Regions from separate parts of the Dendrosporobacter quercicolus genome, predicted to be linked through region 3. Evidence: riboswitches for the same ligand, from Rfam matches in the RefSeq annotation. Region 3 holds a riboswitch; each other region holds the start of a gene.
What was found. A riboswitch is a leader RNA that binds a small molecule or an ion and turns the genes downstream of it on or off. The one in region 3 is predicted to bind cobalamin.

Region 1 (2,269 bases), on a different contig from region 3:
TGCCTTAATTGCTTTGACTGTTAAAAGTTCCGGATCGCCCGGACCTACACCAACACCATAAAAAACTCCTGACATAAATACCTCCTAATAACAAAGCCGCTGGCGCGAATTTGGTTTTGCTAGCCAAATGGTTAAAAAAACCAAAATTAAGTATACCATATAAAAAGACAAAAAACCCTAGGCAGTCCTGAAAAAATTTCAGGGCTGCCTCAGGCTTAACTGCTGATCAATTATTTTTTCGAACCATGATGAGCCTTTTGGTAATTTCCATACACAGCATCCCGTACATGCTGAACGTAAATATCCTGAAAGGCCGCATTCTCCCCTAAGCCGTGAACATAAACGCTCACTTGATAACCGTCGGCAAGCAGGATATTTTTCCAGGAATCTTCCTCATCCCCGGCCATATCGTTATTGGCATGATCGCCGGCCACCACCATGAGGGGCATTAAAATTACTCTTTTGACGCCTCTCTCTTTCAAACTGGCTTGTACATCTTCAATGGTCGGTCCGGTAGGCTCAACAACCCCGATAACCGCATTGGCCCCGGCAGCGTCAAGCTGTTCCTGCAGGCGGCTGTAAACAGGGTTTACATGATTCGGCGAGCCATGCCCCATAAATACTACCGCGCGGTCAGCCAGCTGCAGTACCGGCAGCTGAGTTTTTAAGGCTTTTGCGGCAATCGCATAATCATTGGGCGTCCCGTGAGCGCCGGTAAAAGTCACCGCCGGACGACCGACGACAAGTTTATCAAACGCATGGGCATACTGATGCACCACCGCAACGATCTTATTGTCATATTCCTCACCGGGAGTGAACAGGGTGGGTTGAACGACAACCTCTTTATAGCCTTCCTGCCGGAGCTTTTCCAACGCCTGCTCAAGGCTGTCAACGTAAATACCGCGTTCAGCCAGACGTTTCATCACAATTTTGGAAGTAAATGCCCGGCGTACTTCATAGTCGGGAAAGCCGGTCTTAATTTTGTTTTCCACGCTTTCAATACTGTCCCTGCGCTGATCGTCAAAGGTTGTCCCGAAACTGGTCACAACAATCGCCTTTTTGGACGCCGCCTCAACTGCAGTTGCGCTGATTGCGCCAAAACCAAATACCACAGCGCAAAGCAAGGCAATACTTAAACTAAATCTCATTAAATTTTTCATTGCTTGTCCTCGTCCTTTCCAAATGAATAGCCTATCCGGTTTAGAAACAATTCCATTTATCGCCGCTGACTGCGCATCTCCTTTCCCGGCCGTTTTATATTAAATTGAGAATTGAAAAAGGGAAGTCCTGTAAGCATACAGGACGGCGTTGCGTTCCCAGGCGCAACCAAAACATTCTACCTTATGAGCAATGAAAACTCTCCACGCAAGATACGCTTAGAGTGTAAAAAAACCTCCCTGACGGGAGGTTTTTTGACCAAAATTGAATATCAATAAAAAACCTGGCTATAAAAAGGCAGCCAGGAAGATGATAAACACAATTGTGCAAAATCCCCTTCCCCATCGCTCGTGAGTATAACGGTGATTGACATATAGGCAGTTCTCCTGGCTCTGGATCATTGCTTCCCCAAACCTTCCCAAGATGATCATCTCAGTGGCATTTATTGGGTTTGCTCTCCATTACAGTGGCGGGACCGCGCCGGCATTACACCGGACTTCCCTATTAAGCCCCTTAGGGCACCTATACCGCGTATTCAGTTAAATGAGGATATTCAGTAAGCTAATCATAGCATTTGTAGTTTGAATAGTCAAACATTTTTTCGCAGCCGCCATTGGGGCGGGCAGGGGAAACATAACCGCCCGCTTATGCGGCGGAAAAGCCTTTTGCGCGCAGCAAAAATTGCCGCCGGCGGTAACACTCGCCAAGGACTCATCATAGCATACAAAAGACAGGTAACATTCGCTAAAACTACAGCTAACCTGGCCAAAGCCCGTTACTATACAACAGCAATTTTTTTTCACGTTATTGTTGCCTGGAGCTAATAGCAATAGGAGGTTCTGCCAAGTGAATGCAAAGCACCCCATTGCCTTATCAGCCCTAACCGCAGGCGAGTCGTGCCGGGTTGCAGCCATAGAGCTTCACGGACTGTTAAGACGAAGAATTCTGGATATGGGCATGGTGCCCGGTACAGCCGTAGAATGTATCCGCCGCAGCCCTTCGGGCGATCCAATCGCGTTTAAGGTGCGGGATTCGGTGATTGCCTTGCGGCATGAAGACGCCACTCAAATTAAGGTATACCTTGTCCAACAGGAGGGATTGCAATGAGCAT
Region 2 (2,269 bases), on a different contig from region 3:
GCAAATCGCTGCGCCTGAATTTTAATAGCCAATTGCAGGATAATATTGCCGAATCGCAATTTCCAGAAGGATAGCGGCCGGCCATAATCAAAATAGTATTGGAAGCTTACGCTAGGACGGTGTCTGATATGCTGAAAAATCTTTATAGCGATTTTATTACTGCTTTTCAGTTTCTAACACGCATTCAGGTCCAAAATCCTCCGGCCTGGGCGCCTGGGGCTTTTGGACGCAGTGTTAAATTTTTTCCCTTAATTGGCGGGATTATTGGCCTTATTCTGGCGGCAATTGCTTATGGCGCCCATTTTTATGCACCGGGGAACGCTCCGGTGCATGTGCTGGCAGCAGTTTTGATTATTGTTGAAATTATGATTACCGGGGCTTTGCATTGCGATGGTTTAATGGATACGGCTGACGGAATATTTTCAGGCCGGTCGAGAGAACGGATGCTGGAAATTATGAAGGACAGCCGGATTGGCGCTTTTGGCGCCATTAGCTTTTTCCTGCTGGTACTGCTGAAGTATTCTCTGTTGGTCGATCTACCGTCTGGACGCTTAATTCCGGCCTTGTTTGTCATGCCTGTTACGGCTCGCATGACCGTTGTTGCAGCCATTGCTCTCTTTCCTTATGCCCGGGCGGAGGGGCTGGGAAAGAGTTTCGCAGGAGGAACCGGCAGCTATACGGTTTGGATTGCCGGCTTATTGACGCTGGTGCTGGTCGCGCCCTTTGGACTTACCGGCCTGTGGCCGGCGGTCGCCGGCTTTACTTTCGGGCTGCTTGCAGCCCGGTATGTAGCCAACCGTCTGGGCGGTATGACCGGTGATGTTTACGGCGCAGTTCTGGAACTGAGCGAAGTTGCCGTGCTGGTTGCGTTTTGCCTGTAATGATAGCAAAATATTTACTTTACGCTTCAACATTTTGCGAACCTGTAATTTTCGGTAGGAAATGTTATAATGAAGTAGAAGTAGACGAATGAAACAGTTAAATAATTATTGCCACCAAACAGGTGCCTCTCCAGGGGAGAGGAGAATAGGGAAGGCGGAAGGGTTAGTCTAATCCTTAAACGCTGCGGTCGCGCCACTGTAATCGGGGAGGACCTCTGCCAAATGCCACCGGCGCAGCCGGGAAGGCGCAGAGGCCGCTGATCCGTAAGCCAGGAGACCTGCCTGTATCGGCTGACATCTGCCTCCGCGCAAGAGGTATTGCCAGAAGGATAGGAGTTTTAGACCTAGCCTTTTTGGGCTAGGTATTTTTATTTATCCCGACAATAAGGAGGAGATTGTATGGATTATGAGGCAGCGGTAAATGAGCTGATTGAAGGGGCGGCCAAGCCTCCAAATAGTTTGGGATTGCTGGAGAAATATTTTCGTAAAGTTCTGTTGGCCTGGGAAACGATGCATGACGAACTGCGTCCGCATCATGTGGTGTTTGCCGCCGATAATGGTGTGGTAGAAGAAGGAATTGCCGCTTTTCCGTCGTCCATCACTTATCTGCAGGGGAAAAATATGGTCGCCGGCGGCGCCACGATCAGTTGCTTTTGCAAAAGCAATGCGATTCCTTATTCGGTAGTTGATGTCGGCGTGGACAATGAAAGCGCCGTGGGCCTTGACCGTAAAGTAGCCAGGGGAACCAAAAACTTTATGAAAACCGAGGCTATGACTAAGGCTGAGTTTGAAGAAGCCTGGCGGGCAGGCGAGGAAACGGCAGCGGAACTGATTGGCGGGCAGGGGGTTAATTTACTGTCCTTTGGTGAAATGGGAATCGGCAACACCACCACTTCAGCGGCGGTACTGCATGCTTTAACCGGTATGTTTCCTGAATTCTTGGTAGGCTATGGCGCAAGCCCGGTCAATAATGATTTCTTAAAAAGAAAACGCTTGGTGGTCGGTAACGGCGTGGCCCGGCATAAGGCTGCAATGCAAACAGTACCTGACATTCTCCGCTGTGTGGGCGGGTTTGATATTGTGGCCATCTGCGCCGGGATGTCGGCGTGCGCCCGGCTGAAAACCCCGTTTGTGATTGACGGCTTTATTACCGCTGTGGCCTACGCGTGCGCCGCCAGACTGAACAGTGATATTGAAAAATATGCCATACCTTCGCATATTTCCAAAGAGCCAGGCATGGCTTACGCCCTGCTGCTGGGCAATATACTGGCCGATGATGTCATCATCCGGGGCAATATGGCCCTGGGTGAGGGTACGGGAGCGGTGCTAATGGTATCCATTTTAAAAAGTACCGCCTTCGCCTTCTTTCATATGGCCCGGCTGGCGGA
Region 3 (2,269 bases):
GGCAGGAGCCCGGCCAGGCGCTTGGCGTTTTCGGGAGAGGGAAATGTGGAGAATATGGGATGGGTTTGGGGAAATCTATTGACAAAATATTCAAGAAAATAAATAATATAAGTAAGTTAAATAACTAATGTACAGGCTGTCCCTGAAGCTGAACTGAAAGGCTGCAATGGCGATGAAAACCTCAAAATGTCTAAGCCGGACAGGGCTTGGCTTGCAGACCGGCGGGGCGAAGCTTTCGCGGGAGTGAATGGTGAACAGAGCCGCCGGCGAACTGCCTGTACGACAGTCACCCGTTTTTACCTGCGAGCGATCGGGCGGATTTACCCGAAGATTGCATTTTGCACTGGTATGGCGGCCGAAGTGAGACAAGCCTCCTGATGGTGTAGCGGCGCAGGGGGCTTCTTTGTTTTTTTCGGGTGGCCAGTTTTTTGCTAAAGGAGGGGATATAGCCGGCCTAAACGGAAGGAGAATTTGGCGGTCTCAGTCGCTGGATCAACGCAATAGGGCAAAATCAGCTGAAATAAGTTCTTTATGCTGTAAAGAAGCTTACAAAAAGGTTCTAATGCGGCGCAGGCTTGCGTAGAATGAAATTGTGTCTCAGCGGTGCATTTTCGTTTGCCGAACCCTTGTGCAAAGGTGTTTTATGAAATGGTTGATAATTAATATCATTAATGCTATAATTAATTTACAAAAAATACCATAAATGAGATTGGATTATATGTTTTTTATCGGCTAAAAAAATATTCGGAATAGGTGCCCTTAGGGGCTTAATAGGGAAGACCGGTGTAAAACCGGCGCGGTCCCGCCACTGTAACGGGGAGCAAGGCCAAATAAATGCCACTGGAACGGAAGTTCCGGGAAGGTTTGGCGGCGCAATGATCCGGAGCCAGGAGAACTGCCTATTTAACAATCACCACTTTTACCTGCGAGCGACAGGGAGGGGATTACGAAAGCCGGCGGACAATCAATCCGGCGGTCTGGCGTAAGCACACTCCCCTGACGGGAGTTTTTTTATTGCAGCAGGGCTGGATGGACAGCTATCCGGTCATTTAGATGTTTGATCAATTTGTTACGAATTTAAGTTCATATGGGGTTAAAAAGGAGTAGATTTTGTTGTGAAGCAAAGCAAGTTAACATATAGAGCGCTGGCCGTGAGTATGGCCTGTACGCTGACGTTCAGCCTGAATCCGTTTATCGCCGGGATAGCCTATGCGGCTGAGGAACAAGTGCAGGAAACAACGGAGGCGGAGCGGGCGGGCGGTGAGGACCTACAGGCGGCCAATGAAGCCCTGCGCAGTGACAAGCCGTGGAGTACAGAAGACTTTGCCCTGCCTGCGGTGACGGTGCAAGCGCCCCGACCGGACTGGGAAACTAAGCTGTCGCCGGGCACAGTGACCGTTATCCGCCCGGAGGATTATAAAGGCGAGCAAAAAACGCTGCCCGAACTGCTGAAAGATGTGCCGGGGGTTCATGTGCGCTATGTAAGCGGCAAAGGCCAGTATACCACCGTTACTGTCCGCGGCAGTACCGCTGCCCAGGTCGGCGTATTCGTAGACGGCGTGCTGTCCAATCTGGGCGGCGATGCGGCGGTGGATATTTCCACCATTCCGGTGAAAAATGTTGAGCGGATTGAAGTCTACCGCGGCTACATCCCGGCTCGCTTTGGCGGCACCTATATGGGCGGCGTCATCAATGTCGTAACCAAAAAGCCGGAGAAAACTAATATTTCCGCCTCTGTCGGCCAAAGCTCCTGGGGCGGCTACAATACCAGTTTAGAGATCACCGAACCGCTGGGCAGCGGCAGTCTGATGGTCGGTATAAACCATGACCAAAGCGACGGCGATTTTAGATATAAGAATCCGGGGTCTGATGCTGCGTACGCAAAATATATGCCAGGTTATCAAGCACAATTAGTAAGTCAAATTGCTTGGACTAATGAGTATATGGGGTATATGGGAGTTAATACAGATTTTGCTACGGTGGACGAAGTTAATTCTGCCTTTGATAATTCGGCTGTTTATAATCAGTACTTATCCACAGTGGTAGATCAGTACTATAATTATCTGGGATTTTCGAGTAAGCAAGAGGTACTTTCGGTATTTGGATGGAGTGAGCAGCAGTATTATGGCAGCGCAAAGCTAGAACTAGATCATGTCAGAACTAGTTTGAATAATCAAACGGAAGGAATTAGAAAACGAATAAAAGGCCTTTCTTCTGATGCTATGCGTTGGCGACGTAATAACGATTATAAAAATACTGATGCTCTGAT

Region 1: another riboswitch for cobalamin. It lies ahead of BLR06_RS07805 (sirohydrochlorin cobaltochelatase); the one in region 3 lies ahead of BLR06_RS08645 (TonB-dependent receptor).
Region 2: another riboswitch for cobalamin. It lies ahead of BLR06_RS06425 (nicotinate-nucleotide--dimethylbenzimidazole phosphoribosyltransferase); the one in region 3 lies ahead of BLR06_RS08645 (TonB-dependent receptor).

What each region holds. Positions count from the first base shown of each region.
Region 1 covers NZ_FNHB01000002.1:377,679-379,947, reverse strand. The annotation lists gene cobI (precorrin-2 C(20)-methyltransferase) at 1-75, opposite strand, end outside; gene BLR06_RS07805 (sirohydrochlorin cobaltochelatase) at 231-1,160, opposite strand; cobalamin riboswitch at 1,518-1,699, opposite strand; gene BLR06_RS07795 (FeoA family protein) at 2,005-2,265, shown strand; gene BLR06_RS07790 (FeoB small GTPase domain-containing protein) at 2,262-2,269, shown strand, end outside.
Region 2 covers NZ_FNHB01000002.1:77,444-79,712, forward strand. The annotation lists gene cobS (adenosylcobinamide-GDP ribazoletransferase) at 129-881, shown strand; cobalamin riboswitch at 985-1,181, shown strand; gene BLR06_RS06425 (nicotinate-nucleotide--dimethylbenzimidazole phosphoribosyltransferase) at 1,281-2,269, shown strand, end outside.
Region 3 covers NZ_FNHB01000003.1:118,223-120,491, forward strand. The annotation lists cobalamin riboswitch at 735-917, shown strand; gene BLR06_RS08645 (TonB-dependent receptor) at 1,158-2,269, shown strand, end outside.